One region of the Caproicibacter sp. genome, then DNA from elsewhere that is predicted to be linked to it. Evidence: predicted binding sites of a transcription regulator. Region 1 holds the regulator's gene; each other region holds the start of a gene.
What was found. The regulator Rex, encoded in region 1, represses fermentation and respiration genes when NADH is low (regulators of the CRP and FNR family bind a similar motif). The targets are predictions, from matches to a motif close to ATTGTTAANNNNTTAACAAT.
Positions count from the first base shown of each region.

Region 1 (10,625 bases):
TGAACTGGAACTGAACGATGTGTGCGGCGCGGTTCAAGACGGGCGAACAATCACCGTCCGAAACAGGACGAATGGGACTTCCTTTCAGGCGAAGCCTGTGTTGAGCGAGCGCCAGCGCAGAATTGTTCTGGCGGGCGGTTTGCTGAACGACACACGGGAACAAAACGGAAGGGCGTAAGAGAGTTGGACACGTCGGTGAAAAAACTGTCGGCAAACACAATCAAATGGATTGCAATTACCGCGATGCTGATTGATCACGTTGCGTGGGGCTTTGTACCGACCTATTCCGCGGCAGGGCAGCTGATGCATATCATCGGCAGAATCACGGCGCCGACCATGTGCTTTTTTCTGGCGGAAGGCTATGCGCATACGCACAACTTTCAGAAATATGCTTTCAGGCTCGGCCTGTTCGCGCTGATTTCCCATATTCCTTTCGTTCTGTTCGAAACGGGGAAGCCGTTGAGTTTTTTCCCTTTCAGCGTAATCTACACCCTGTTTCTGAGCCTTCTGGCAATTCGCGCCAGTGATAAAATAGAAAATCCGTTTTTCCGGACGCTGGCGGTTTTCGCTCTTTGCGTTCTCTCGCTCCCGGGGGACTGGATGTTCTTTGATATTCTTTTCACCCTTGCCTTCTGGCAAAATCGCGGGAATTTCCGCCTTCAGATGCAATCGTTTTCCATCATGGCAATTATAATGGTCCTGCTCAGTACGTTTTCCTCAGTTACGATGGGGCGTCCGCTTTACAGCCAACTGTTTCAGGCGGGTGTTTTCCTGTGCCTGCCGATTCTATCGCGTTACAGCGGAGAACGCGGCGGCGGACGTTACTCCAAATGGACGTTTTATATTTTTTATCCCGCGCATTTGCTGGTGCTTGGGCTGATTAAGCTTTTTATTTAGAATTGGAGGATGCTGCCATGGCAGAAAAAATAAAGATGCGAACCCCACTTGTCGAAATGGACGGGGACGAAATGACCAGAGTGATCTGGAAGCAGATCAAGGACATTTTGCTGATGCCCTATATTGACCTGAAAACAGAGTATTATGATCTTGGACTAAAACACCGCGACGAGACAGAGGATCGTGTGACCGTTGAAGCGGCGCAGGCGATCGAAAAATTCGGCGTCGGTGTTAAATGCGCCACCATTACCCCGAACGCGGACCGGGTGAAAGAGTATGATTTGAACCAAATGTGGAAATCTCCGAATGGGACGATCCGTGCGATTCTGGACGGCACGGTTTTTCGCACTCCGATTCTGGTCAAGGGAATCACGCCGCTGGTTCCGGCCTGGAAAAAGCCGATCACAGTGGCCCGCCACGCTTACGGCGACGTATACAGGAATGTGGAAATGGCTGCCGCTGCGGGCTCAAAGGCGGAATTGGTAGTTACGGATGCCGCCGGAAACGAAAAACGAATGACGATCCATGAATTTCAGTCATCCGGCATTGTTCAGGGAGTCCACAATCTTGATGAGAGTATTTCCAATTTTGCTCACTCCTGTTTCCAGTATGCTCTTGGTGTAAAAAAAGATATTTGGTTTTCCACAAAAGACACGATTTCCAAAACATACGATCACAGGTTTAAAGATGTTTTTCAGAATATTTTTCAAAAAGATTATGAGGAAAAGTTCAAAAAGGCTGGAATCACTTACTTTTATACGCTGATCGACGATGCTGTTGCGCGCGTGATCCGCTCAGAGGGCGGGTTCATCTGGGCTTGCAAAAACTATGACGGTGATGTCATGAGCGACCTGGTTGCAACGGCGTTCGGAAGTCTGGCCATGATGACCAGCGTATTGGTTTCGCCAAAGGGAGTCTATGAATATGAAGCGGCCCACGGTACGGTTCAGCGCCATTATTACCGGCACTTAAAGGGAGAAAAAACTTCTACCAATCCGCTTGCCACTTTGTTTGCCTGGACGGGCGCGCTGAAAAAGCGCGGTGAACTCGACGGGATACCGAAACTGTCTCAATTTGCCGAAAAGCTGGAGCTTGCTTCAATTCGGACGGTGGAAAGCGGAACAATGACGGGAGATTTATCGGGAATATCAACGTTACAAATGAAAAAAACGGTGGATACGGAAACCTTTTTGGGTGCCGTTCGCAGAACTATGGATCAGCTTTAATCAGTTTCATGTTTCACTTGAATTGGAGGAATGCGTCATGTCAAGACGTGAAAAGGTTTCTATGTCGGTAATCAGGCGCCTGCCGCGTTATTACCGCTTTTTGATTCATTTAAAAGAGAAAGGCGTCACGAGGATTTCTTCGACGGAGCTTTCGGCTAAGCTGGGTCTTACCGCTTCTCAAATTCGTCAGGACCTGAATTGTTTTGGCGGCTTTGGCCAGCAGGGCTACGGATATATCGTCAGTCAGCTCTGTGACGAAATCGGCAATATACTCGGCCTTTCCGGTAAATACCCCACCATCCTGTTCGGCGCCGGGAACCTTGGCCGGGCAATCAGCACCCATATGTCGTTTGAGTCGGAGGGATTCCGCCTGATTGGAGTTTTCGACAATTCGCCGGAACGAATTGGGACGGAGCTTGCAAACCTGAAAGTGAGGGATGTAGCGGGTCTGGAGGAATTCTGTAAAAAGGAAAAGCCGGTCATGGCGATTTTCTGTGTGCCCAGAACCGCGGCCAGTCAACTTGCTGAACAGCTTTATAATCTCGGAATTCGCAATTTCTGGAATTTCAGCCATTATGATCTTTCCATGCAGTACCCCGACGCTATTGTTGAAAATGTTCATCTGAATGATAGCCTTATGACTTTATGCTACCGGATTTCCGATCAGTCTGCCAAATAAACGGCAGAAAGGCAGCCGCATATTTTTTGAGCTTTATCGGATCATAAGAAACAGGTGAAACAGAAGGAGGTAATTCTATGGGTTGGATTCCGCTCGCAATTCTTTTGGCAATACTGCTGATACTGGTTGTCTGGTGTGTTTCGGCTTACAACAGGCTGATCTCATTTTCTGTCCGTGTTGACAACAGCTGGTCTCAGGTGGACGTACAACTGAAAAAAAGATTTGATCTGATTCCAAATCTGGTTGAAACGGTAAAGGGTTACGCAGCGCATGAAAAGTCTACCCTGTCGGAAGTGACGAAATGGCGCGGCGCGGCGATGAATGCAAAAACGCCGGAGGAAGCGATGGAGAATAACGCCAAGCTTTCAAGGGCAATCGTCAATCTTTTCGCGACCGCGGAACAGTATCCGGATCTGAAAGCAAATCAGAATTTCCTGAATCTGCAGGATCAGCTTCGCGAAATAGAAAGCAAAATTGCCGTTTCCCGCCAGTTTTATAATGATACGGCTATGAAATACAACGAATACGTCATGCGTTTTCCGTCAAATCTGATTGCGTCGGTGTTTCATTTCAACCAGAAAAAATACTTTGAAATCGAGGAAGCGGACCGGGCTGTCCCGCAGGTGAAATTTTGAAATCAATAATGAATCATAGGGAAGCCGGAAAAATTATCCCCAAATTACAACTGCGAGCCTTTTTCCTATTAACGGCGGTCTTGTTCTGCTTTCTTCCTTTGACCGCCTGCTCGGATGATTATGATAAAAACTCAAGGCAAGTGTTGCAGAAGCTGAACGTTTCCGCGGCTTTGATGGAAAACGGAGACATGACGGTCTCTGAAACATGGAAAATCAATTTAAAAGACCGCAACAAACCCTATCGGAACATCTATAAGTCCTTTTCTTTAAAAGCAGGCGAGTCCGCAGAAATTACAGATTTAACCGTTTATGACGAGGACCGGGGGATTCCTTATTCCTTTGCGGGCGATGTTGACCCGGAAAGTGTTTCCGGCGATGAAATGCAGGACCAATGTTACCTTTATCAAACCGGAAATCAGGTTGAAATCGGCTGGTTTATGCCTTCGATTGAAAAAGGCGTCCGGACGTTTACCTTTACTTACAGAATTAAAAATCTTGTCACTGTTTATCAGGACACGGCGGTTTTATATAACTATTTTCTTCCGAGCAATTTCAGCCTTCCCGTCACTGTGATGGACGGCACGATCCGCTTTCCGTCCGGTGGCAACAAAAAGGATGTACGCGCGTGGCTGCATACGGATGTGAAAAGCAATCTGTCGATTGACTCCAACGATCAAATCAGTTTTACGGCCTCTTCTATTCCGGCGGGTCATTCGGTTGAAGTCCGCCTTTGCATGCCGCCGCAGTTGTTTCCGTCTTCTAAAAATGTCGTTTCCCAGGCGGTTTTGCCGGGGATTGAACAGGAAGAACAAAAATGGGCTGACGAATACGAGCGGAAGCTTCGAATGGAATTCCTGCTTGGCGTTCTTGATGCCGCCGGCGCGGTTCTCCTTTTGGGAATTACTCTGTTTTTCTTTTTCCGGCTCCGCAAAAAGAACAAGAGGTATGCGGTTGAGGTACCGGAATATACGAGAGAGATCCCGCAGGGAAACAGCCCGGGAGGGATTGCCAACCTTTATTATTTCTATTCCGGACTTCATGAAAAAGAAAAAAACAGGATGCTCAGCGCCACGCTTCTGAGCATGGCCAGAAAAGGATTCGTACAATTTGAAAGTACCGGAGACCGATTAACCGTTATTCTGACCGGTGATACAAAGGGAGAAGAGCTGACGGAAAGTGAGAAAGTTTTTCTTGAACTGATTACCACCGTCGGAGAGACATCGGGAAATCGATTTACCATGAGAGAATTTCAAAAATATGCGGAGTCTCATGGGGAATATGTCGGTCGTAAGCTGGAGGACTTTTCCGTTGCCACAAAAAGAGAGCTTTCTCAGCGGGGATATTACGAGGCACGGCCTGTTTTCTTCTCCGCATCCAAATGGGTCGGCGTGTTGTTGATTCTGTTTGCGTTTGTACTCTTTGCGGGAACGGATATTCTGGGAGTTTTGCTGATTTATCTTCCTGTCTCCATGTTATTGTCCGGCATATTGTTGATGGTCGGCGGCTCGGTGAAAATGAAATTGAGCCAAAAAGGCGAATACGAATACGGCGTTTGGCATGGACTGAAAAAATACATGGTCGAATTTTCACGCATGAAAGAGTATGGTGTTCCCCAGCTTGAACTCTGGGAGGAATATCTGGTCTATGCGACCATGATGGGGGTTTCCGGCGAAGTATGCAAACAGCTCAAAATGGCGTACCCTCAGCTTAGGGATGAAACGTATGTTAACGGCAATTTTGCCGGCAGCTATTTATACTTCATGTTCGGGCCGAGAATTTATTGGGGTGGGCTTGCTCCGTCGCGGGGTGCTTTTGACTTTGGGGCTGCGCTGGGCAGTACATTCCGGCAAGTCGGTTCGGCAGCAACCAGATTATCCAATTCGTCCATGAACGGCGGAGGAAAATTTGGCGGCGGTTTTGGAGGTGGCGGCTTCGGCGGGGGAGGATTCTCCGGCGGAGGCGGAGGCTTTGGCGGAGGCGGAGGCGGAGGCGTCCGCTGACGACAAACAAAGCACTTGGCGGTACATCAGCCAGGTGCTTTGTTTTTTAGAACGATATTGTTTTGAAGAAATATTATCTACTGAAGCAATTCAAGTGCATGATCAAGGTTATGGACCGGGATTATCGAACAACTCGTTCATCCATTTTTCTATTTCATCTTCATCGTGAAAAGCTGGCAGGCGGTCCATTCGGTAAAGAGACAGGTTTTCAACGTGTTTGATGGTTTCACCGGGTTTTACCTGATACATGGGGCTTAAAGAGGAAAGTTCCGCAAAATCTTCGGTCAGGCGGATTTCGCAGGTGCTTCCCGAATCGGGATAGGCTGCCTGAGGAGTTGCCACAAACCTTTTAACAAGAACAACGCCATTAACGGCATATGCGATCCAGCCCGGCAGATTGTTGGTTCCAATTCTGAGCGGGGCTTGATTTCCAGATTCATGCCGGATGGCTAGGAACCGGTTCCCGCAGGAAATACGTTGATCTTTCAGATTGGTACCTGGCCACAGGCTGATTGTCCTGTTAGGCCTGCCCTGTTGTGCCTGTAAATTCTGCGGAATGACGGCTACTCCGCCACCGGCTACCATTGTTGAAGGAAAGAGGGCGAAGACCATGGTTTCCCGGGAACAATTTTTAGCCGTGTGGACAATCATAATATCAGTGGCTTTTTCCCCCATAATAATTTCAAAAGAAAGCTGAATTTCTTCCGGCTTCAGCTTTGGCGGGGTAAAGGTAATGCCTTCGGACTGGGTGCTGTAAACAACCGGAGCATTGTCCGGAAAGTCGATCTGTGGTGTTTGGCATATTTGCAGACGATGTCCCCCGTAAAGCTGGTAAACCGAATTTTTAGCCGGCATGGTGTTTTTTTCGTCAAATAATGTGTATTTATGATCAAGGTCGGTATAAAAGATATTTTGCTCATCAATAAAGCCAAATCGTAAAATTCTTGGCCCCGTCTCTATTGATACGACGCAGTCGAGGATTTCGTTGGTAATCCTGATGCAGCGTCCGAAGTCTTCATATTCCAGTTCTTGTATTTCCATGAGAAGGGACACCCTTTCTAGCATTAAAGCGTGATCACTTTTTCGGTACGGTCTATGCCGCAGGGAGCGATTTTTGGAAGGCACAGAGCATACAGATCGGTCGCTTTGCTCTCCAAATCCGCAATTTCCTTTCCTCTGTCGTCCAGACCGGCAAGGTCGGATGAGCGGGAAATAATCGGCAGTTTGGAAATGGATCCGGCCTTTTGCAGAATTTCCGGTCCTCGCTTTCCAAGTCCCAAAATCCGGATATAGGGTGGAAGGCCGGAAGAATGAAAGGCTTTCAATCCTAAAAATGCGGAGAGAACAATCCTCCGGATCCGCGCAAGCGGATACCGTTTGGTCTTTGTAAGAAAATACAGCTCTTCCAGCCCGGTCGCCTGGGCGGCCGCATTGAAGATTCTGTTTTCCAAGCCTTCGCTGATGTCGGGCAGAGCTGCAAAATCCTCTCTCGTCATCATCCGAAGCTGCGCGAGAACCGCCCGTTCCGCAAGGAAAAGATCTGCGGGAGCTTTTTCGGCTTTCATCTCTTTACTCAAAACCGAGTAGGCGGCGGAAGGCATTAGGGGGGAGCAGTCCCGCCCGCACCGTAGCAGTCTCCGAATCTGACCGGAGGAAGCAAAAGAGCCTGACTCACGGTCTGCGTCGTGTGCCGAACCGAAACGGCTGACGGTAACCGGCGTGATGCCGGAGCCGATCCTTTCAGCGGCTTTCATATATTCGATGCCGAGAATATTGTTGGGGTCGCGGAGCAAAGCGGCTGTTTCCGAACCGAACAACTGTTCCACCGCGTTTTGCCTTGCCGCCGCGAAGGTGGATCCGTTTTGAAGTGTTTTTCGCATTTCCTCCCGCAGCAATGGGGAAGAAAGCGCTTTCGCCGCGGCTTTCAGCCGGTCGACATTTCCGCATTCACTGCCGAACCCGATCAGGTCGGCACCGATGGCGTCAAGAAGCGCGACGCCGCCGAAAGCAAACCGCTCGGCGCCCGCAACTGACCAGGGCAGGGGAAGCTCCGCGACCAGATCCGCTCCGCAGAGCAGCGCCTGCCGGACCCTGGCCCGCTTTGAGAGAATTGCCGCGTCGCCGCGCTGCACAAAATTGCCGCTCATGACGGCGACGATGTGCGTCGCGCCATATGCTCTTAACCGCTTCATTAAATATTCGTGCCCATAGTGAAAAGGATTGTATTCACAGATAATACCCGCTGTTAACATTTTATAAGATAACCTTGAAATTATACCTTTCCTGTATTATGATATACTATATTACACGATTCTAAAAGCTCTTACAATAGTTCTGCTCATGAATGCGTGAAATCTTGGAGGTAAATAATGAAGGTATTGGTCATCAACGCAGGCAGTTCTTCCCTGAAATATCAGCTGATTGATATGGAGACGGAGAAAATGCTTGCAAAAGGTCTCTGTGACAGAATCGGAGTGGACGGTGCATTCCAGCACAAAACATCCGATGGCCGCAGTAAGAAAACCAAAACAGAAATTAAAGATCATGAGGCGGCGTTTCAGCTTGTTACAGAAGCTCTTGTCGACAAAGAAGTCGGTGTTATTTCCAGCCTGAATGAAATTTCTGCAATCGGCCACCGTGTGGTTCAGGGCGGCGCGATTTTTGATAAATCCGTTCTGGTAACAGATGAAGTCATCCGCCAGATTCAAAATCTGATTCCCTTGGCTCCGCTTCACAATGGTCCTGAAGTAAACGCTATTCTTGCCTGCCAGAAAGTGTTTGGTAAGGACAAGCCTCAGTGCGTTGTTTTCGATACTTCGTTCCATGCAACCATGCCCCAAAAAGCTTATATGTATGCAGTTCCATATGAGTATTATGAAAAGTATAATGTTCGCCGTTACGGTTTTCACGGTACGTCGCATCGGTATGTAAGCAGTCATTGCGCACATCTGATGCATCAGCCTCTTGAAGACATTAAAATGATTACCTGCCATATCGGCAACGGCTCTTCCATCGCAGCCATCCAAAACGGCAAAGTGATCGATACCAGCATGGGTCTGACTCCGCTGGACGGTTTTATGATGGGGACTCGTTCCGGTTCTCTTGACCCTTCCATTGTGACCTTTATTATGGAAAAGGAAGGTCTTACTCCGAAGCAGATGGACGAGGTTCTGAACCGCAAATCCGGCATGTATGGCATCTGCGGCTACAGCGATGACCGCGATGTAACGAAAGCGGAAATCGGCGGTGATCCGAAAGCAATTCTTGCTCATGAAATGCTGAACTATCAGATCTCCAAACAAATTGGAGCTTATGCGGCGGCTTTGAACGGCGTGGACTGCATCGTCTTTACCGCGGGTCTTGGTGAAAATCAGCCTCCCATGCGCTATTCCATCTGCAAAAACCTGAAATATCTGGGGGTTAAGATTGATCCGATCAAGAACGATGAGTTTGTTCTCGGCAAGGAAGGCAAAATCTCCGCTTTTGATTCCACCGTTTCCGTTTACGTCATCAACACAAATGAGGAGCTCGTCATTGCCCGCGACACAAAGAATATTGTTAGCAGGCTCGAATATGCGTCGGCTCCGGATAAGACCAACGTTGACCCGGAAGACGTCTGACTTGTAAACTTCTCAAAAACAGCCTTGATAGGAGCAGCGCTGAGATGCTCCTTCTTCATGGTGGAATATTTTCCATTTTATAGAAAAGAGGCTTCCCGGAATGGGAAGCCTCTTTCATGCGGTTTTGCTGGCTTTTTGCCGTTTGATGATTTTCATACGCGAGAAATCTTCACGATCCTTTTCCTCCAACGCCTCAGTGATGGTTTTCACCGTCTGCTCAAAGCGGGGAATCATGATATTTTTCAGCGCGTTTGCGCGCTTCTGCGTTTTCTTTACCGCGTTAGCCAGCCTGTAGACGCTGTTTTCGACTTCAGCTAACTCGGCGGTCAGTTTTTTCACTTCATCGAATTTCAGATAGGCCCGGTCGAGCAGGATATTTGTGGACATTAAGCCGAACGGAACCTGAGCCTTTTCCGCTTGAAGGGATACCATAGGGATTTCAACGCCCATTACGCTGCGGTAAGCGACGTTCAGCCCGTTTTCCACAGGAACGGTCTGGGAAAGCTCCTTGACAATGCCGAGCGTGATGTTGGCTCGCTGGAGAGCGGCATATGCTTCTTCGTAAGCTTTGTCGATCTTACCCTGAAGCTGATTCGCCCTGTCGATCAGCGCCATCATTTCGCGGATTAAAATGTTGCGCTTCCGGTCCAGCAGTTCAAATCCGGAGCGGGAGAGCTCCAGTGTTTTTTTGGTAGACAGAAGATTCCCTTTGGTGGGTACGATCTGCTCACTCATTTTCGCCGCCTCCGTTGCCGCTATCTTCTTTGGAGTCCTCACCGATCTTGTTTACATGATCCCAGATAGCCTGAGACACCCTGTCCTTGGCGTTGTCGGCCGACAGACGTTTCTTCGCGGGCTCGTAATACTGATCCAGCATCTGGTCGTCAACGCGGTCCAGCGCTCCGCGGGGAAGGGTTGCGAGCAGTTCCCAGCCAAGGTCAAGACTCTGCTCGATGGAGCGGTTTTCGGAAGGCCCCTGATTTACAAAATGTGATTCAAACAATTTGCCGAATTCCAGATATTTCTTGTCTTCGGGAGACAGCTCTTCTTCACCGATAACGGAAGCAAGCGAACGGACATCCATCACTTTTGCGTAGGATGCGAAAAGCTGGTTGGAAAGCGCCGAATGGTCCTCACGCGTATATCCTTTTCCGATACCATCCTTCATCAAACGCGAAAGGGAGGGGAGAACGGCAACCGGAGGATAGATACCCTGTCCGTCCAGAGAACGGTCCAGAACAATCTGTCCTTCCGTAATATATCCCGTCAAGTCCGGAACCGGGTGCGTTACATCGTCATTCGGCATGGTCAGAATCGGGAGCTGCGTAACGGAACCGGTTTTGCCCTTTACCATGCCTGCGCGTTCGTAGAGGGACGCAAGGTCGGAATAAAGATACCCCGGGTATCCCTTTCTTCCGGGGATTTCGCCCTTGGAGGAGCTGAATTCACGCAGAGCTTCCGCGTAAGCGGTCATATCCGTCATAATGACGAGGATATGCATGCCCAGCTCAAAGGCCAGATATTCCGCGACGGTCAGCGCGCAGCGCGGAGTCAGAATTCTTTCGATG
Region 1 is NZ_JBJKOP010000036.1:362,415-373,039, forward strand. Features, by position in the region: gene ACLQ3M_RS10925 (aconitate hydratase) at 1-178, shown strand, start outside; gene ACLQ3M_RS10930 (TraX family protein) at 184-897, shown strand; gene ACLQ3M_RS10935 (NADP-dependent isocitrate dehydrogenase) at 915-2,123, shown strand; gene ACLQ3M_RS10940 (redox-sensing transcriptional repressor Rex) at 2,161-2,802, shown strand; gene ACLQ3M_RS10945 (LemA family protein) at 2,880-3,437, shown strand; gene ACLQ3M_RS10950 (DUF2207 domain-containing protein) at 3,581-5,437, shown strand; gene ACLQ3M_RS10955 (hypothetical protein) at 5,546-6,478, opposite strand; gene ACLQ3M_RS10960 (nucleotidyltransferase family protein) at 6,502-7,689, opposite strand; gene ACLQ3M_RS10965 (acetate/propionate family kinase) at 7,807-9,057, shown strand; gene ACLQ3M_RS10970 (V-type ATP synthase subunit D) at 9,172-9,792, opposite strand; gene ACLQ3M_RS10975 (V-type ATP synthase subunit B) at 9,785-10,625, opposite strand, start outside.

Region 2 (10,625 bases), on a different contig from region 1:
GGCGTCGCCGGAATCGGGCCGAAGGGCGCGGGGCAGCTGGTTCAGGCCTATCATAATATTGATTACATTTATGAGCACCTGGACGAGCTGGAAATCAAGGACGGGATGCGGAAAAAACTGGAGGCCGGGAAGGACAGCGCGTTTTTGAGCCGTCACCTCGGAACCATCCGCACCGACGCGCCGATCGACACAAACCTGAAAAACTATGTTCCCGTTCCCGGCGACCGCGCGGGCGCGGCGCGGCTGATGGCGAAGCTGGAGTTTTTCTCGCTGATCGAGAAAATGGGCCTGGACGTGCCGGAGCCGGAGGAGGTTCGTCAGGAGCAGGCCGTGACGGTCGCGGAGCATACGGACCCGGCGGAGCTGCTGAAAGCCGCGCGAAAAGCCGGGCGGGCGGACTTTGTCGCGGAGACGGACGGGGCGCTGCGCGTGCTTTGGAACCGGGACGGCGTCCTCCATACCGTGGAAGACGCGGACACCCTGCGCGCGCTGTTTTCGGACGTATCCGTCCGGAAGAACACCCACAACGTCAAGCCGCTTTGCTCCAGACTGCTGAAGGACGGCGTGCAGCTGGCCGGGCCGGTGTTCGACACCCTTCTGGCGGCGTATCTGCTGAACCCGTCGGCCTCCGGGTACGAGCCGGCGCGGCTTGCGAGGGAGTACGGCGCGCCGGAACCTGCCGGGGAACTGACGGAAGCGCAGACGGCCGCCGCGCTGATGCCCGGCCTTGTGGACCGGCTCGCGGAAAAGATCGCCGAAAATTCCCAGACGGAGCTGCTCGACCGCATCGAGATTCCGCTGGCGAAGGTGCTTGCGGATATGGAAAACACCGGCTTCGCGGTGGACGAGGACGGAATCCGAGAGTTTGGTGAAAAGCTGGAGCAGCGCATCACGGAGCTGCAGCGACAGGTTTATGAATCCGTCGGGTACGAATTCAACATCAATTCACCGAAGCAGCTTGGCGACGCGCTGTTTGAAAAGCTGGGTCTTCCGCACGGCAAAAAGACGAAGACCGGCTGGTCGACCGGAGCGGAAACGCTGGAAAAGCTGCGGTACGACCACCCGGCGGTCGAGATGGTGCTCGATTACCGCGCGCTTACAAAGCTGAAATCCACTTACTGCGACGGCCTTTTAAAGGTCATCGGGCCGGACGGCAGGATTCATTCCAGCTTTAACCAGACCGAAACGCGCACGGGGCGCATCAGCTCTACGGAGCCGAACCTGCAGAATATTCCCGTTCGCACGGAGCTCGGGCGCGAAATGCGCCGCTTTTTCCGCGCCCGCCCCGGCTGGGTGCTGGTGGACGCGGACTATTCGCAGATCGAGCTGCGGGTGCTCGCCCATGTTGCGAACGATGAAAATATGATCCATGCTTTTCTGAACAACAACGATATTCACCGCAGCACGGCCGCGCAGGTGTTCCATATGCCGGAGGAGCTGGTCACGCCGCTGATGCGCAGCCGGGCGAAGGCCGTCAATTTCGGAATCGTGTACGGCATCGGCGCGTTTTCGCTGTCCAAAAACATCCATGTTTCCGTTGCGGAGGCAAAGCGGTATATCGAGGATTACCTCGCGAATTTTTCCGGCGTGGATTCCTACATGGAGCGCGTGGTGGAGCAGGCAAAGGAAGACGGCTATGTGCAGACGCTGTTCGGGCGGCGGCGGTATCTGCCGGAGCTGAAATCGTCGAATCACAATCTGCGCGCGTTCGGGGAGCGCGTGGCGCGGAATATGCCGATTCAGGGAACGGCGGCGGACATCATCAAAATTGCGATGATCCGTGTGCGGGACCGTCTGGAACGCGAACAGATGAAGTCGAAGCTCATTTTGCAGGTGCACGATGAACTGATCGTCGAGGCCCCCAAAGAGGAGGCGGACCGTGCCGCCTTGCTTCTGACCGAGGAAATGCAGAACGCCGTGTCGCTTTCCGTTCCGATGATCGCGGAAGCGAAAACCGGGGAAACCTGGTACGAGGCGAAGGCGTAGCGTATGGGGATTTTTGCCTGCCCCGTCTGCGGGGAGCCGCTCCTGCGGGAGGAAACGGCATACCGGTGCCCTCAGGGGCACAGTTATGACCTTGCGAAAGAGGGCTATGTTTATCTGCTTCCGCCAAACAAGAAGCATTCCGCCGACCCGGGGGACAGCCGCGAAATGGTCGCGGCGCGCCGGCGGTTTCTGGAAGCGGGGCATTACGCGCCGTTCAGCGACTGTTTGAACCGTCTGGCGGAGGAGAATCTTCCGCAGGGGAGCCCCGTGATTCTGGACGCTGGCTGCGGCGAGGGGTACTATGCCGGGCGGCTGCGGGAACATCTGCTGAAAAGGGGAGCGGCTCCGGAGCAGTACGGGTTCGATATTTCCAAATCCGCGGTGCGTGCCGCCGCGAAGAAGTATCAGGGGATTTCGTTCGCCGTGGGCAGCATCTTCGGCATTCCGGCTCTTTCCGCGTCCGCCGACGTTCTTACGGATGTGTTCGCGCCGATTGTTCCGCGGGAATATGCCCGGGTACTGCGCCCCGGCGGGTTTCTGATCCTCGCCGTGCCGTCGCAGCGGCATTTGTACGGCCTGAAAGAGATCCTTTACGACGAACCGTACGAGAACGAATACCGGGAAACCGAGTACCCTGGTTTTGCGTTCCTCCGGCGCGTGCCGGTGCGGGGGAATATCACATTAAACGGGGCGCGGGAAATCGGGGACTTGTTCGCCATGACGCCCTACTTCCGAAAAACCCCGCGCGAGGGCTGCGAGCGGCTTGCCAGGACGCAAACGCTTAGAACGGAAATAGGATTCGATTTTTTACTCTATCGCAAGGTGGGAGAATGATGAGCAAGCGCAAGGCGTTCGTTAACTTTGTCAAAGCGGAGAATATCTTCTTCATGGTCGCCGTCACGGTCCTCGCCATGGCGGTCCGTCTCAGATTTTTCGGGTATATCTCCAGCGACTACCGGCAGTTTTTATCCGGATGGTTTGAGTTGCTTCGCCAGAACGGCGGCCTTTCGGCGGTAGGAATCAATTTCGGCGACTACACGCCGGCCTACTACTATCTGCTTGCCCTTCTCACCTATCTTCCGTTTTCCGGCCTGCACCTGATTAAGGCGCTCTCCTGCGCGGGGGACGTCGCGGCGGCGTATTATGTGTTTCGCATCGTCGACCGGAAATACGGTGAATTCTGGGGGGAAATCGCCTACGCGGTCACGCTGTTCCTGCCCAGCGTGATTCTGAATTCGGCGGTCTGGGCGCAGTGCGATTCCATCTACACCGCCGCGCTGCTCGCCTGCGTCTGCTATCTGATGGAGGACCGGCAGTACCTTGCCGTCACGGCGTTTTCAATTGCGCTTGCGTTTAAGCTGCAGGCCGTGTTTTTCGCTCCGCTTTTGTTCGTCCTGCTCTTCAAGGGAAGAATCAAAGCGCGCTGTCTGCTGATCCCGCCGCTGGTGTATGTGATTTCCATTTTGCCCGCCGCTTTGATGGGCCGCGATTTCTGGGAATTGCTGACCGTCTATTTCCGGCAGTCGCAGGAGTACAACGAGCTGACGATGAACCTGCCGAATCTGTTTTCCTGGTTTCCCGCGGACGCGCCGGAATCCGTCGGCAAGGCGGCGGTGCTGGCCGCGGGGGCGCTGGTGCTGTTCACGTTTGCCTATCTTTGCGCCCGGAAATTCCGCATCACGGATGAAATGCTGGTTTCCCTCGCGCTGTTTTATGTGATGCTGCTGCCGTATTTTCTTCCGTTTATGCATGAGAGGTACTGGTACCCGGCGGATCTGCTCTCGCTTGTGTTCGCGTTTTATTTCCCGGAAAAGTTTTATGTCCCGGTCATTACGGTGATGTCCTCCGTCTACGCCTACAGCCGGTTTCTGTTTCGGTTCCGATTTATCAGCATGAAGCTGTTTTCCGTTTTGATGCTCTTTAACCTGATCTGGGTCGCGATTCACATTATCTACCGCATCCGGGACGGCTCGGACTGGAAGGTGATGAGACGGGGATGGACGGACTGAAGCTGGTCCCCATGGCGCCGCGGCATCTGGACCGCCTCGCCGAACTGGAACGGCTCTGCTTTGCACAGCCGTGGACGAGGGACGGGCTTGCCGCCGAGCTTTCCAGCGATACCGCCGTCTTTCTGACCGCGGAGAGCGGCGGAGAAATCGTCGGCTACGCCGGGATGCACTGTGTCTGCGGGGAATGCTATGTGGACAACATCGCCGTTTTCCCCGCTTTTCGGCGCCGGGGCGTCGGGCGCGCGCTGACGCGGGGGCTGATCGGCCGGGCGCGCGGACGGAACGCGGAGTTTCTCAGCCTGGAGGTGCGTCCCTCCAACACGGCGGCGGTCGCGCTGTATCAATCGCTGGGACTTCGCCCCGCCGGGAGAAGGAAGAACTTTTACCGGAACCCGACGGAGGACGCGCTGATTCTTACCCTGCGTTTTTAGGATGTTTATTTTCTCTCGCCGCTCTTGATACCGACCATTTGGATGCATCGCCGCGCTGTTCCCCCGACCCGTACTTTGGCCTTTCGTACGGGACCGAAAGTACGGGCCTGTGCGGGGTCGAAAGCCCGCCGCACGCCGCCCTTCGGGGCTGGAAGAAAAAATAGGGGTTCAATTCCTGAATGGGAAAGATCGAGTATGAAATTCAACTCAAATTTAAGAATCAGGGGGAATGCAACATGACAAAACGCGAAACCCGTCTGCTGGCGCTTGCCTGCACGTTCATCGGAATTGTGATCGGTTTTTTGCTTGCGCCGATCAAGGCCGGAACCACCGTTTCCTGCGGCAACAACAATACGCTTGAGGGACCGGACGCCAAGAGACGAAAGCACCGCGGCGGAAAGCGCTTCCGGACGCGGGAAGAAGAACCCGGGGAGGATACATGCGAATTCTAGGAATTGAAAGCTCCTGTGACGAAACCGCCGCCGCCGTTGTGGAAGACGGCAGAATCATTTGTTCCAACGCGGTCGCGTCGCAGATTGAAGAACACCGGCTTTACGGCGGTGTTGTACCGGAGATCGCCTCCCGCAGGCACTGCGAGGCGATCTCCGGAATTGTGAAAAACGCGCTGGACGACGCCGGGACAAGCCTGGACGGAATCGACGCGATCGCGGTTACCTGCGCGCCCGGGCTGATCGGCGCGCTGCTGGTCGGCGTCAACTTCGCGAAGGGTCTGGCCCTGTCGACGGGGAAGCCGCTCGTTCCGGTGCACCACCTGCGCGCGCATATCGCCGCGAATTACCTGACTTTTCCGGAGCTTACGCCGCCGTTTCTCTGCCTGGTGGTTTCCGGCGGCCACACGCACCTGATCGACGTCCGGGACTACACGGACCTGCGCGTGCTGGGCCAGACCAGGGACGATGCGGCGGGGGAGGCGTTCGACAAGGCCGCGCGCGCGATGGGCATGCCGTACCCCGGCGGGGTAGAGCTGGATAAAGTTGCAGAGCAGGGGAATGATAAGGCATACAAACTCCCGCGCCCGTCCGTGGACGGGGCTCCGTTCGATTTCAGCTTTTCCGGCCTGAAAACCAACGTGCTGAATCAGCTGCACAACGCGCGGCAGCGCGGAGAAACGGTCTCGATTCCGGATCTTGCGGCGTCTTACCGCAGGGCGGTCGTGGACTGCCTGGTGCGGAACACGCTGCTTGCGGCGGAGGAAACCGGTGCGAAAAAGCTGGTGACGGCGGGCGGCGTTTCCGCAAACTCGCTGCTGCGGCGGGAACTGAAGGCGGTGTGCCGGGAACGCGGCCTGTCTTTTTACTGCCCGCGGCTGGACCTTTGCGGCGACAACGGCGCGATGGTTGCGGCTCAGGGCTTCTATGAGTATGCGGCCGGGAACGTCGCCGGACCCGGCCTGAACGCCCGCGCGGAGCTTTCTGTGGAATCCCTTTCCGTTTAATTTTGCAGGACGCGATTCATCATTATTCATTATTCCGCATAAGCATAAAATAGCAAAATTGATATATTCTTAACAATCAGATGCGATGTTATTGCACAATACGAAATGTTGTATTATAATGGCAGTATATTCATTAGGCCATTGGGCCGAAAGGAGAAGCATATGACTCAGAATCAATCGGTACTGGAATGGATGGAAAAGATGAAGGAGTTGGTCTGTCCGGACAGGGTGATCTGGATTGACGGGACTCAGGAGCAGCTTGAATCGTTGAGGGCCGAAGCTTGCAAAACCGGCGAGATGATCAAGCTCAATGAAGAGAAGCTTCCCGGCTGCTATCTTCATCGCACGGCCGTAAACGATGTGGCACGCGTGGAGGGACGCACCTTTATCTGCTCCCGCAGCGAGGAGGACGCGGGCCCCACCAACCATTGGATGGAGCCGTCAAAGGCCTATGAAATGCTGTACGGAATCGCGAAGAACAGCTATCGGGGCCGCACCATGTATGTGATACCTTATTCTATGGGCCCTGTGGGCTCACCGTTTGCCAAAATCGGCATTGAACTGACCGATTCCATTTATGTTGTTCTGAATATGAGCATTATGACCCGCGTCGGCAACGAGGTTGTTAAAACTCTCGGCAACAGCAGCGACTGGGTGCGCGGCCTGCACTGCAAATGCGAGATCGACGAAGAAAAAAGATACATCTGCCATTTCCCGGAGGACAACACGATTATTTCCGTCAATTCCGGTTACGGCGGGAATGTTCTGCTCGGCAAAAAATGCTTTGCGCTGCGCATCGCGTCCTTCCTTGGCAAAAACGAGGGCTGGATGGCGGAGCACATGCTGATCCTCGGCATTCAGAATCCGCTGGGCGAAATCAAATATGTGGCGGCGGCGTTCCCGTCGGCCTGCGGCAAGACGAACCTCGCCATGCTGATTCCGCCGGAATTCTACCGTCAAAAAGGCTACAAAATCTGGACGGTCGGCGACGACATCGCCTGGATGCGCATCGGGCCGGACGGCAGGCTTTGGGCGATCAACCCGGAAAACGGATTTTTCGGCGTGGCGCCGGGAACCAACGTGAAATCGAACCCGAACGCGCTTGCGACGACAAAATCAGGCACGATTTTTACAAATGTTGTGCATAATCTGGATGACAACACCGTCTGGTGGGAGGGATTGGACCACAATCCGCCGAAGAACGCCGTGGACTGGAAGGGCCGCCCGTGGGACGGCACCAGCAGCAAGGAAAAGGGCGCGCACCCGAACAGCCGCTTTACCGCACCGGCGAAAAACTGCCCGTGCATCAGCCCCGAGTTCGAAAACGGACGCGGAGTTCCGATTTCCGCAATTATTTTCGGCGGCCGCCGCGCGCGCACTACGCCGCTTGTGTATCAGTCCAGGGACTGGAATAACGGCGTGTTTGTAGGCTCCATCATGGCGTCTGAAACAACCGCGGCCGCGACCGGCGCCGTGGGCGTCGTCCGCCGCGACCCGATGGCCATGCTGCCGTTCTGCGGCTACCATATGGGCGATTACTTCAAGCACTGGATCGACATGGGCGAAAGGCTCGGCGACAAGGCTCCGAAGATTTTCAATGTAAACTGGTTCCGTCTGGACGACGAAGGCCATTTCATTTGGCCGGGCTTCGGCGACAACCTGCGCGTGCTCGAATGGATTCTGCAACGCTGCGAGGGCAAGGCGGACGCGGTCGACACACCGATCGGCTTTGTGCCGAAAGCGGATGACATCAACCTTTCCGGCCTGGATCTGACCGTCGACACGCTCAAGACGATTCTGAACGTCGACAGCGCGGACTGGGCGAAGGAAGCCGACGGAATCGAAGAGTTCTATCAGAAATTCGGCGACAAGCTCCCGAAGGAACTGAAAGCGGAACTTAAAAAGCTGAAAGAAAAACTTGCATAAATGACTCATGCGGAATGCGCCGGCTTGTCCCACTCGGGACGGACGGCGCATTTTATATTGCAAGAAAATCAGCCGAAATTCCTTATAATTCGGCATCGTTTTATAAAAAGTATGAATAAACTGTTTCTGAATTAAAAATTTTGTGTAAATGCAATATTGCGTTTTCACAAAGGAACCGATATACTTAACCTGTAATCGAAACGGGACCCGGCAATTTTGTCGGGCGATTTTTATTTTACGGAGGAATCGAAATGGCAGACAGTACAACGTCGGCGATCCATCCCAAGGGCGACTTTTTTAACCTGAAGGGGAACCACACGGATATCCGCACGGAGATCATCGCGGGGCTTACCACATTTTTCACGATGGCTTACATCATTTTTGTAAACCCGGCGATTCTCGGCGACGCCAAGATGGACAAGGGTGCGGTCATGCTTGCCACCTGTGTCGCCTCGGCGATCGGGACGCTTTTAAGCGGCCTTTTGTCCAACTACCCGCTGGCACAGGCGCCGGGCATGGGCCTGAACGCGTTCTTTGCCTACACCATCTGCGGCACTTACGGCTATTCCTGGCAGGCGGGCCTGTCCGCCGTGTTCATTTCCGGCGTCATCTTCATTGTTCTTTCCGCCGGAGGAATCCGCGAAAAAATCGTGGATGCGATACCGCTTCCCATGAAAAAGGCCATCAGCGGCGGAATCGGGCTGTTTATCGCAATCGTGGCGCTTAAGGGCGCGGGAATCGTCGCGCCGAGCGAATCCACCATCATTACGCTGGGCAATTTCACGAATCCTACGACGGCGCTTGCCGTGATCGGAATTTTCATCACCGTCCTCCTGGTGGTTCAAGGCGTAAAGGGCGGCCTGTTCATCAGCATTCTGGCAACCAGCGTCGTGGGCGCTGTGATGCAGTTCGGGTTCGGCGCCAACGTCGGCATTTCGCAGGGCCTTTCGGTCGGCGGTTCGCTTGCCCCGACCTTTGGCAAATTCACGGGCGGCTTTTCCGAGCTGCTTCACACCAATGAAGGCATCGGTGTGGCGTTCTTTTCCCTGATTGCGGTCCTGATTTCCCTGACGATGGTCGACATGTTCGACACGGTCGGCACGCTGTACGGCACCGCCGGCAAGGCGGGCTTCCTGACTCCGGAGGGCAAGCTGCCCAACGCGACGAGGGCGCTGATGGCCGACGCGATTGCAACCTCCGTCGGCGCCGTGTTCGGCACCTCCACCGTGACCACCTATGTGGAATCCAGCGCGGGTATTTCGGAGGGCGGCAAAACCGGCCTGACCAGCGTGACCACCGCCATTTGCTTCATCCTCGCGATTTTCCTTGCTCCGTTCCTCGGCTTTATTCCGGGCTCCGCGACGTACCCGGTCCTTCTGATCGTCGGCGTCATGATGATCGGCGGCGTGAAGGATGTCGACTGGGACGACATGGAAATCGCGATTCCCTGCTTTTTGACGATCGCAATGATGCCGTTCGCGTACAGCATTTCCGAAGGCATCGCGTTCGGCAGCATCAGCTATTGCTTCATCAAGCTGGTGCGCGGCAAGGTTAAGGAGGTCAGCCCGATCATGTACGGGATCGCGGTGCTCTTTATCATCCGCTACATTCTGGAATACGTTCACTTCTGAGTTTCATTTAAACGATGGGAAGCCCCTCTCCGAGTTTACGGAGAGGGGCTTCCCTTTTTCGTTCCGGGAGTGCGCCGTCAGCTGATGCCAACGCCCGCGCTGGCATAGCCCGCGATCGTATTGACCAGGGAAACGCCCGTCGCGGTGGCCGAAAAGACCATCAGCAGCCGCGTCTGGGCGGTGACCGGAATGGCGAGCCCGGTCGTGATGGCATTGAAGGTGTCGCCGATGGCGATGGCGCCGGTCAGCGGCGGAAGTGTTACAAGCGCGCCGGCAACCGGTGAAAACGTGTCGTTCGGGGTCGGCGAGCTGTAAAGCTGTGCGGTGATGGTCACGGTCGTTCCGGCAAGCGCAAGCGCCGCGGTCACGCTGAAATAGGCGGCGACGGAATTGATGACGCCGTCACGAGGCATTGAGAACGCAAAGTTGGTCAGGCCGGACAGGTCGATGACTCCCAAAGCGAGGGCACCCGGCGCGTTCAGACCGAACCCGATCAATCCCAGGGTTCCGACCAGACCTCCCGCCACGGTTGTCAGAGAGGTTGGAGTGCCGGATGCGAATGGAATGATAGCACCCGCACCCGCAGCGCCCGCTGCGCCCGTGGGACCTGTCGGCCCCGTCGGCCCGGTAACGCTCAGGCCCGCCGCGCCCGTGGGACCTGTCGGCCCCGTTGGCCCGGTAATGCTCAGGCCCGCGGTTCCCGTTGGCCCCGTCGGTCCGGTCGGCCCGGTAACGCTCAGGCCCGCCGCGCCTGTGGGGCCCGTCGGCCCGGTTGGCCCGGTAATGCTCAGGCCTGTTGCGCCCGTGGGGCCAGTCGGCCCTGTGGGCCCGACGGGTCCGATAATGCTGATACCCATGGGCCCTGTCGGCCCGGTTGGACCCGGCAGCCCCGGAAAGCCCGGAGGTCCCGGAAAGCCGGGAGGTCCGGGAGGGCCCGGAGGTCCGGCGGGACCGGGATCGCCCGTGAAGCCCTGAAAGCCCATCGGGCCCCTCGTACCGGGAGGTCCGGGAGGCCCCGGAGGGCAGAAGCGTCCGCCGGGCGCCGCGAAGGCGGGGTTGGAGCTTCCGGCCGGATCCCGGCCGTTACGGCGTGGAAAATTTTGATTGCAACCCAAGAAATCCCCTCCTGCTGTCAAAACGGATTCGCCGGCAGTAAGCCGGCTACCTTTTCTACCATAATATGCCG
Region 2 is NZ_JBJKOP010000025.1:1,218-11,842, forward strand. Features, by position in the region: gene polA (DNA polymerase I) at 1-1,986, shown strand, start outside; gene ACLQ3M_RS03935 (putative RNA methyltransferase) at 1,990-2,820, shown strand; gene ACLQ3M_RS03940 (glycosyltransferase 87 family protein) at 2,817-3,995, shown strand; gene rimI (ribosomal protein S18-alanine N-acetyltransferase) at 3,983-4,426, shown strand; gene ACLQ3M_RS03950 (hypothetical protein) at 4,663-4,878, shown strand; gene tsaD (tRNA (adenosine(37)-N6)-threonylcarbamoyltransferase complex transferase subunit TsaD) at 4,866-5,882, shown strand; gene ACLQ3M_RS03960 (phosphoenolpyruvate carboxykinase (GTP)) at 6,045-7,808, shown strand; gene ACLQ3M_RS03965 (NCS2 family permease) at 8,060-9,439, shown strand; gene ACLQ3M_RS03970 (exosporium glycoprotein BclB-related protein) at 9,517-10,296, opposite strand.
Region 2: ACLQ3M_RS03960 (phosphoenolpyruvate carboxykinase (GTP)) is a predicted target of Rex. The motif match lies at 5,940-5,959, and genes of this name have one in related genera.

Region 3 (10,625 bases), on a different contig from region 1:
CAACGTCGTCGGGATATTTCCAAACAACGATTCCTACCTGCGGCTGGTAACAACATATCTCATGGAATACGCCGAAGATTGGTCTGTTTCCAGAGCATATTTGAATCCCAGATCAATTCAGACACTTCTGCTAAACGCAGCTTAATTCATTTTGTGGAGCCCCTAAATTGCGAACTTCTCTTGACATACCCTGTTTTGGTGATGTCTAAAAAAGGTTGCTGTTTTCACTGCGATGGAAGAATAATAAAAAGGATTCAGATGCCTGCGGTTTGAATCCTTTTCTTTCCTCATTTTTTATGGTATACTGAATTTAAACATATTTCGGATTATAAAACAGACAGATACCCATGAATTTGTTATAAAACAAGGACGTTAAGACCACTAAAAGGGAGGCTTTGCACATTGGCTGCCTCATCAAAAAAACGATTGAAAGCTCAACCAAAGAATATGATCTTTGCGCTGGATATTGGAACCCGCAAAGTCATCGGAATGGTGGGTACTGTAGAAAGTGGAAAGCTTCGGATTATCGCGATGGAAAAAGAAGCACATACCAAGCGTTCCATGATTGACGGCCAGATCGAAGATATTGAGCAGGTTGCCAAAGTCGCCCACACTGTCAAAAAACGTTTGGAGGCAAAGCTTCAATATACCTTGAAGCGGGTCTGCATCGCCGCGGCAGGACGGGCGCTAAAAACTCAGCGTGCTTCTTTTGAAATGAAATTCCCGCTACCGCAGCGGCTGGATAAAGAAACAATCAGCCGTTTGGAAGCAGGCGCCATCTACGAAGCGGAGGCGGCCTTTACCAATGGTCTGGATACGAATAGCCGCCAGTTTTATTTGGTCGGACATACGATTGTTCAGCACTATATGGATAGCTATCCCGTTTCTAATTTGTTGGATCATCGGGCCGGACTGATTAAAGCCGATGTGATTGCAACCTTTCTTCCCAGTGAAGTCGTGGACAGTTTGTATTCGGTCATGCATAAGATCAATCTGGAGGTTACCAGTCTTACTCTGGAGCCCATCGCTGCCATTAACGCCGTAATCCCTCAAAATCTTCGTTTTTTGAACCTTGCTCTGGTGGATATCGGGGCAGGGACTTCCGACATCGCCGTAACCAGGGACGGGGGAGTTGTGGGGTATACCATGGCTACGGTAGCGGGAGATGAAATTACAGAAGCACTCATGAAAAAGTACCTGCTGGATTTTAATACCGCAGAGTCGATCAAAACACAAATTGGAAGCCAAAAAACCATGCAAGTTACTGATATTCTTGGAAATGAGCAAACCGTCACAAAAGACGATATTATGGATTGTGTCGATAAATCCATGGAGAGTCTTTGCCGTGAAATTTCCGAGCGTATCTATGAGATAAACGGCGGTTCTACCTCTGCTGTTTTTTTGGCCGGGGGCGGCAGCAAACTGGAAGGTATGCGAACAAGCATTGCAAAATATATGAACTTAGACGTTAATCGCGTAGCGATAGCCGGCAACAACTTTGAAACATATGCATTCTCGGATTCATACGATCTGAACGACCCGGAATATGCTACGCCGTTAGGGATTGCCGTTTCCGCGGGACTAAATCTGATTGATGAAAGTTTTCACGTCACTCTAAACGGCAACGAAGCGAAGCTTTTCCGCAACAGTACGATAACAGTACGAGATATTCTGATGATGAACGGATTCTCGTATCATGATCTTATCCCAAAGGCGGGTCAGAAGCTGATTATCCAGTTAAACGGAAAACGGACCGTGTATTACGGGACTCCCGGCGAGCCTGCCGTCCTCCGTGTAAACGGGAAAGAGGCCAAAATTTCAGATTTGGTACATATGGGAGATAATATAGAATTCTCTTCCGCTGTGAATGGTCAAGACGCGAAACGCTGCCTGAAGGACTTGATGACAGACGATCCAAATCAAACGGCCACTGTGAACGGGAACATCGTTTCTCCCGAGACTACGCTGGAAAACGGCGATTCCATTGTTTTGAAACCGGCTCCACCAACGCCGGCGGCGGACTTTTCCGATTCTAAACCAAACTTGGAAACTGCAGATGAACTTTCGGAGGAGGTGTCCCCTGCGGCTCAAGAATCCGCTTCAGAGGAACAGAAATCCGCGACCGCGGTCTCTGCTGATTCTGCATTTTCCGGCGATCAGATTCAATTTGATTTGAACAATCAAACGGTTGTTCTTCCCCAAAAAGAGAATGGCTCTCCATATTACCTGATGGACCTGATCGAACGATCGGGAATCGATCTTGAAAAGCCGACAGGAACGTTTGTTCTACGCGTAAACGGCGTTGATAGTTCTTTTCTTACAGAGTTAAAATCGGGAGATCGTTTAGAAATCTTTTATAAAAGCTAACTCTCGTCTGCAATGATACCAGGGGAAGGTTATGAAGCTGATTCCCAATTTGGCCGAAGACTATTTAAAATCGAGCGAATATTATTGATCGGAAAGTCTGCAAAGCCGGGGTTGCGTTTGCCATGATTCAGGCCCACGTTGGAGGAAACAAACTGATTGCAGATGGTGGCGCACCAACGAGGCCACGAAAGGAAATGCTTTCGTGGCCAATCTTGAACGATAAATAGGGAAAAAGGAGCGCCACGTTTTGCATTGTGTTCGCTGAGGCCTGCATCTAAGATTGAGCGAATGACACAAGGCAGAAGCCCGGAAAGCGGCAGGAATGCCAGCTTTCCGGGCTTCTGTTGTGTACCGAACGCACAGGAGCTTTCCTTTGTTATTCGCCGATGTAATCCTTGCCGAGAGCGTCAGCGGCCAGAATAGCGGCATAAAGCTGTTCCGGAGTAACATCACCCAGCATGTTGTGAATGGATTCACCCGAAGCGCATGCCTTTTCCGCGGCAATCATTACTCTGGACGGGTCGGTCACGCCAACCTCCTTCAGCGTAATCGGCAGACCGACGGAAACGCAGAAGTCCAAAACTTCTTCAATTTCTTCCATGGGAGCGTCTTCCAGAACGAGCTGCGCAACCGTTCCGAACGCGACCAGTTCCCCGTGCATTGTTTTTTCGCATTCTTCCAGCGCGGTAAAACCATTGTAGACGGAATGCGAAGTGGCAAGACCGCCGTTGTCTGCCCCTACGCCGCTTAAATAGGTGTTGGCTTCAATAATAGCCTCAACCGCCGGAGTGAGGATACCGAGTTCAGCGGACTTTTTGGCCTTAAAACCGTCGTCAAGGAGGGTGTCGTAGCAGAGCTTGCAAAGTGCCATGGCGGATTTTGTAATGCCGCCGTTTTCTAGACTGGGAGAATTCGTTTTCTGGCACATTCTGGCTTCAAAATAAGTTCCCAGTGCGTCGCCCATGCCGGAGACGAGAAAGCGGATCGGCGCTTTTACAATAATAGAAGAGTCAACAATGACCGCATCCGGATTTTTGGGATAGAAGATATACTTTGCAAAGGACCCATCGTCGTTGTAAATTACGGAAAGGCCGGTGCACGGAGCATCTGTAGCACATACGGTCGGAATAATTACAACCGGAAGCCCTTCGTAATAAGCTGTGGCTTTCGCTGTGTCAATTGCGCTGCCGCCGCCAATCGCGCAGATTACACCGATCTTGTTCTCTTTTGCAATTTTTTGCATTTTATCGATTTCCCCGACCGAACTGATGCCGCCGAAAATCTCAAATTTTATAGATGCATTTTTGCCTGCGAAGCTCTTTTCAATTTTGGGCCGCGCTGCCTTGTAGCCGCTTTTGCTGCATATAAAAAGAATGGATGTGCCTAAATCTTTCACATGATCATACAGTTCGAGTAAAGCATCAGGGCCCTGAACATATTTTGACGGTGCTCTCATTAAAGCCAGCATTTATTATCGCTCCTTCATGTTAATATTTTAACAATATTAAGTATAATGAATTTTTAGTAGTTTTTTCGCTTCAGTCGAAAATTATTAAATAAATTTGATCATCCCTCGCAGACTCCATATTTTCAGTAAGAGTGCGATTCCAGTCAAAACCATGTTTTTCCTTGAGTCGTGAGCCATTTTATTAAGGACGTCTCTGGTTATCAGAAAGGTCATGACAAACGGTTTTCATGCGGTAAAACTTTCAGATGAAATTGGGACCAAGCAGGCAGCCGCGCAACTCGGTGCGGCCTACTACACGCTGCCGGAATGGCTCCAGAAGCGCAAGGTTTACGGTGATCACGCTTCGGGCTGCTTTGGCTAAAAGCATCGTGTTCCGGTACATTATGACTTGTTGCAATCGTATTTAAATCCATACCGGCAGTCGGGCTTGTTCATACTCTGCACGATTCTTGACTTTACCGCTCAAAGTAAAAAACCCGAAAAGCAGCATGTATGCCAGCTTTTCGGGTCTGTTTTTTGCATATTGGTCCAAATGGCGGGGGTATCCAAGGAACATTGAAAGGAAAAATGGCAAACCGATTTTTATGGTATCATTCCAAGTTGAGAACTTCAGCAATCTGCATCATAGTATTGACCCGGTAATCCGCAAGAGAGGAGCTCGCTGCGTCGCCAACTGCGATTGCCGTCATGTTTCCCGCTTTCGCCGCCTCAATTCCTGCAACCGCATCTTCCACGACAACACAGTCCTCTGGCTTTGTTTCGAGTTTTCGGGCAGCGACAAGAAATACCTCGGGGTCCGGTTTGGAATGCTGAATTTCAGTTCCGTCAGCAATCGCGTCAAAAACGGTTTCAAGACCGATTTTTTGAAGAATCTTTCTGGTGTTTTTGCTGCTACTTCCGATCGCGATTTTTACCCCGGCTTTTTTCAGGCGGTTGATTAATTCCATCACTCCGGGTAAAATATCCGAATGCTTCAGATTGTCGAGCAGCTTTATATAAATGTCGTTTTTGTACTGCATCAATTCTTGTTTTTGCTGTTCACTGTAAGACTTTTCCGACTTTCTCAGGATGATTTCCAGAGATTCGGCGCGGGAAACGCCGCGGAGCAGATTGTTGATCTGCCGGTCAAATGGAATTCCATTCCGGTCGGCCATGGACTTCCAAGCCATAAAATGCAGGTCGTCGGTGGATACAATCACGCCGTCCAGATCAAAAATAACGGATTTCAAGATTTCTGTGTCCTTTCTGCCATTCCCTGTTTCAGCCATTCCAGACTAAGAGGGAGCCAGTAGGGGATGCTTAGCCCCTTGATTTCCGCTTCGCTTTTCGTGTTTTCATCACAAAGAGACATCCCATGCGGCCCTTTTTCAAACAGATGCAGTTCACAGGGGACATGAACCGAATGGAGCGCGGTGGCAAGTCCTAACAGATCCGTGGGAGGGATCAGGCTGTCTTCATAGGTGCCCCAGACGAATGTGCGAGGCACTTTTTCGTGGATTTTAGGAATCAGGTTCAGGGATGCGGCTTCCTCCTGCGTTATATTTTCGTGCCCAATCATGATTTCCTGGATACTTGGGCCGCGAAAATCCGGAATCAGGCCCTGCTCCATCATTTCCAGTACGAATTCAGGAGTTTTCCTGTTTTGGGGAATCAGGGATACAGCGGGATAACCTAATATAATATGATTCGGGCGGGTTTGATCTTTCGTCAGACCCATCTCGTCGGTGAGGAGAGGCTGATTGAAATAGACACCCAGAGAGAGCGCCAGATTCCCTCCGGCGGAAAACCCGATTACCGCGATATTGTCACTGTCGAGCAGCCAATCCTCCGCGTTTTGGCGGATAATGCTCATTGCCCTGGCAAGTTCTTTCAGGGCAGTGGGGAACGGGTGATCAATTTTGACGGAGTATTCGAGTACGAAAGTGTGGTATCCCTTTGCCGCAAATGCCAAGGCAACGGGCTCGCCTTCGTTTTTCGAAATCATAGTATACCCGCCCCCCGGGCACACCACAACAGCCGGGCGACGGATGCCTTTTTTGGCAAATTCCCCGTCATCCAGAATGTTTGCGGTCAGCTTGGCGTCGCTGCTGTCGGACACCGAAAAAACAAGATTTTTCATCAAATATCTCCTTTAAAGCTTTGTGTCCCATTTCCCGCAGAAGGGGTCCACAGGATTTTTCCCGACAAACTCGGAGCGCCCCAAAAGCTTATCTACCAACAGCTCCAGGGTATAGTCGTTCACGCCGTATGTATTGATGTATGTCGGTACACGCGGCACGTCCAGCAGATGATACGGGTTTTCTACCGAAATAAAAACGGTGGGAATGGACTTAAAGTAGATCGGAACGTTCAGGCCCATGGGATTCTGCCATTCAATCCGCACAACGGTTTGATTCGATTTGGTGGCAAGGCTGCAAAGGTAGAGAATCAGATCGTAATCTTCACACATTTTTAAATAGGATGCCTGGTGCCCTTCATAGACGCCGTCCGCGTGGAAAAGGGTTACCGTAAATCCCTCTTTTTCAAGCAGCCCGCGTAATTGGCCCGTAAGGCCCGACTCTCTGGAGTAGCCGATTGCGTTTGCTTCGCCCTCAATGCCATACAGAAGAACGCGTTTCTGCTTTTCGGGAGACAGTGGAAGCAGCCCCGGCTGTTCCTTCACAAGCGTGATGGAGCGGTCGGCGATCTCACGCGCCGTTTGACGGTGCTCTTTGCAGCCAAGCACACGTTCCGCAGCCTTAGCGTCCGGAATGTTGTTCTTATTATGAAGCCCAAGCGAGGCTTTCAGCGCAAGAATCCTGCGGACGGCTTCCTCCAGCCTTTCCCGGCTTAGAAGCCCGTCTTGAAAGCCCTTTCGCATAAAACCGACATCTTCCTCCAGATTCTTGGTGAAGAGAAACATGTCGCATCCGTTTTCAATCGCTTTTGGAACCGCCTGATCGCGCGGCATAGCCATGGCGAACCCGGCCATCGTGGTCGCGTCGGTCAAAATCAGTCCGTTAAAACCCATGCTCCCGCGCAGAAGTCCCTTGAGAAGTTCCGGCGAAAGCGAAGCGGGAAGAATATCGGCGTCCGAGAGAGAGGGGTTCAGCTTTTTGGAGTATTGCGGCTGCGAGATGTGGCCCACCATCACAGTCTTGGCCCCGTGGTCGATCAAATAGCGGTAATTCCTGCCGTAGGTTGCTTCCCAATCCTCCGGGGAGAGAGAATTGACGGAGGTGACAAGGTGCTGGTCCCGTTCATCGGTTCCGTCGCCGGGAAAATGCTTGATGGAAACGCAGATGCCCTGCTCCTGGCAGCCCTTCAGATATGCTTCTCCACAGCGGAGCACCATGTCGGGGTCACTGCCGAAGGTGCGCGTGTTGGTGATTGGATTGCGGAAATTGTAATCGATGTCGATCACAGGGGCAAAGGCGAAATTAGCGCCGACGCTTTTGCCTTCCTCCGCGCAGATTTTTCCAAGCTGATAAGCATAATCGGGGTCGCCTGTCGCGGCTACCGCCATATTGGAGGCGATTCGAGTCCCCTCCTGTGCAATGCCTTTCCCGCCGTTTTCCAGGTTTGCTGCAATCAGCATGGGAATGCGGCTGTTTCGCTGCAGAGTTGTTACTGTGGCGATCACGCTGTCCTTATCCATGGGGCGGCACATCAATCCGCCCACGCCGAGATCTTTGGAAAGATGGGTCAGAAACTCCTCGTCCTGACGGTATCCTACCATGAAGAACAGCTGCGCGATTTTTTCATCGTCCGTCATTGCCTTTAATGTGGTTTCAACCCAATTCACATCGTCATCCGTTAGGAAAAAAGGATTCTGTTTTAAGTTTTCAATATTCATTGCTGTACTCCTTTGTTATGCTGAAACAATGCCGGAACGGTGGAACATCCGCTGAGAAAATGCATGCAGCTTTTCCTGATTGGTGGTGTACCCCATAAAGATCACAATAAAGGCGCCGAGGATAATTGTTTGGACGGAGCCGTCGATTCCAAGCACAACCATCCCGTAAGACAGCGCGTTCATTCCGATTGCCCCGGAGAAAATTCCCAGCGGCAGATTTGAGAAGCGGGCCAGATAAAGCCCCACAAGAACGGGCCCCATGGAGGAAAACATAATAGAGGTAGAGCCCAGGTTTGAGGCAGGGCTAACCGAAACGGTGGAAGCGTTCAGCACGGCTGCCACCCCAAGGGTTGCGCCCACCAGCAAATAGGTCTGGATGATATTTTTCTTTTCATTGACGCCGTTATTCACCGCAAGCTGTGCATTGATGCCGAGGGAACGGGTATCGTAGCCGAATTTTGTGGCGGTGAGGAGATAATAGTAGACGCCGAGGACAATAGCCAGTACGAGATAGCAGTACGGCGCCTTCGCAAAAACAGTGAGCTTGGCATCCATAAACATATTGGCGCCGGAACCATCAAAAACCAGACCGCTGAGCGCTTCATAGATCATCACCACACCGAGCGAAACAATGATGGTAGGAACGCGGAGGAACAGGTACAGAACTCCCTCCAGCAAAGCCAGCAGAGTGCCGATCGCTACGGTTAAAAGCAGCATCAGAACCGCATTGAGGCCAAGCATGGAGGCAAGGTTGCTGCCCAGAATGCCGGACAGAATGACGATGGTTCCGGCGGCAAAGTCCCACCGTGCTCCAGAAAGCGGGAGGGCGATCGCAAAAGCAATGATGGTAGACACAATACTGCCCCGAATGATAATATCAAGTGCGTTGCCGCTCCAATATCCGGTTTTTTGTGCGCCAAGCGAAACCAGCAAAATAACCGCATACATCAAAAAGGGAAAAGAGAATGTTTTCATCAGACGGAGCAGTTGTTTCATAATCTTGTATTTCATGATCTCAATCAGACCTTTCCGGTTCCCCTGAAAAGAGAGCCGCACAGTTCAACCGCTGTGAACCGCGCGGCTTTGCTTTTCTGCGTTACTGCGCTTTTCTTGCCGCCTTGATTTCCGCGAGAGAGCGGTTGGTCAATGCGTTCAGGTCTTTCCAGGTTGCGTTTGAATTGAAAGTTTTCATCACTTTTTTCAGCTCTTCCGCCGTAACGCTTCCTTTAGACTTGTCGGCCGGAATGACGTAGTTCTGGAAATCGGCGACTTCCTGCTCATTGGTGACAATCGGGTAGCTGACCGTGCCGTTCAGGCTCCAGTCACTGTAGGTTTTTCCGTTGACGCGGTCATACAGCTGAGCGAACATATTAGCCATGATCTGGCTGTAATTGTTTGTCCCGGCCGCAACGACGCTGCCGTCTTTGATCGCCGCCATAGTAGAATCGTTGTAGCCCAGCGAAAGGATTTTGGTGCTCGGCTTTGTGCTGTCCTTGATGGCGGGGTAAATCATATCCATTCCGGAACCGAGCCCAAGAATTGAGTCGACGTTGCTGTGCTTTGTGAAAACATTGGTCACAGCCGCTTTGGCAAGGTCAGGGGTGTACATAAAGGTTTCCATATCGTAGACTTCCGCGCTGGGGTCCAGCTGCGACATCTTTTTCTTGAAGCCGTCGGCGATTTTGGTTCCGTCCACAAAGGTGAAAGCCGGGAAGGAAATGACCCCGATGTGCTTCAGGCCCTTTTGATTGGCAATTTCAGCATAGGTTTCTCCAAATTTTTCAGGGTCGCCGTTGAACTGCTTCAGTCCGCCCACAAAGTACTTGCTGTTTCCCTTATAGGAGCTTTGAATATCGCCGAGCGCGACGCCGTAATAGACGCCCCTTTCTTCGCACATCTTGATGCTGTTGTCAAGTGCGGTGTCATAGCCGCTGATCACGGCGTCTACGCCCTTATTCAACAGATTTTCCAGGCCGCTGATGTGCTGGTCTTCGCTCTGGCCCACGGTTGCATACTCAAACTTTACGTTAAAGTTCTGCTCCAGATAGGAGGCGTAGGATTTGATTTCTTTTCCCTGTATGTCTGTATAATTGTAAAGAATTACGCCGATTTTAACTGGCTTTTGACTGGACGCCGAACTGGAACCCGCCGTGCTGTTTGCAGATCCGTTATTGCTGGAGCATCCGGTCATGGAAAGCGTCAGGGTAAAAATTGTTATCGCTGCCAGAAGGTAAGCAGTCAGTTTTTTCATTTTCATTTTTATTTCCTTTCCTTACTGGTTTTATTTTATCTACAGGCGGTGTTTTCCGCCGTGTAAAACAAATTAACGGGGCAGAACCTTTTTGGACTTCGGCTGACGGATGGTGAGGAATACGACAATTAAGAAAATGATGCCCTTAATCAAAGAGACCACCTGCGTGTCTACCCCTGCCATAACCAACCCGTTGTTGAGCAACACATACGTAAAACTGCCGATGATTGCACTGCTGATGCGGGATTTTGCCCCGCCGTTCAAGGCCATTCCGCCAAGAATCAGGGCGACAATCGCGTCCATCTCCAGGCCGGAACCGGTTTTTTCGCTGACGCTTCCGGTCCTGGACAGAGAGAAAACGGCGGCGATCCCCACCATGATGCCGGCCAGGACATAAGCTTCCACCTTAACCTTTTTGACACGGACCCCGCTCTGCATGGCAGAGAGCGGATTGTCACCAATGGCACGGTTCTGCTTACCCAGCTTGGTCAGATTGAAAAGAACCGTCATCACGATGCAAAGAACCGCCATTGTGCCAATCAGGAACGGTGTGTTGGAGCGGAACAGTTCCAGGCCGGCCGTATTGTGCACCTCAATTTTATCAGTGCTCATGGAATTGACGTATGTGACAATTCCGCGGGCGACGAACATCACGGAGAGAGAGGAGATTGTGGACATCAGACCAAACTGATTGGTCACGATGA
Region 3 is NZ_JBJKOP010000032.1:89,978-100,602, forward strand. Features, by position in the region: partial or broken gene ACLQ3M_RS06625 (IS256 family transposase) at 1-145, shown strand, start outside; gene ACLQ3M_RS06630 (cell division protein FtsA) at 403-2,367, shown strand; gene ACLQ3M_RS06635 (glycerol dehydrogenase) at 2,744-3,835, opposite strand; gene ACLQ3M_RS06640 (hypothetical protein) at 4,047-4,196, shown strand; gene pgmB (beta-phosphoglucomutase) at 4,426-5,064, opposite strand; gene ACLQ3M_RS06650 (alpha/beta hydrolase) at 5,061-5,954, opposite strand; gene ACLQ3M_RS06655 (glycoside hydrolase family 3 protein) at 5,967-7,670, opposite strand; gene ACLQ3M_RS06660 (ABC transporter permease) at 7,686-8,681, opposite strand; gene ACLQ3M_RS06665 (sugar ABC transporter substrate-binding protein) at 8,767-9,927, opposite strand; gene ACLQ3M_RS06670 (ABC transporter permease) at 9,994-10,625, opposite strand, start outside.
Region 3: ACLQ3M_RS06635 (glycerol dehydrogenase) is a predicted target of Rex. The motif match lies at 3,851-3,870, and genes of this name have one in related genera.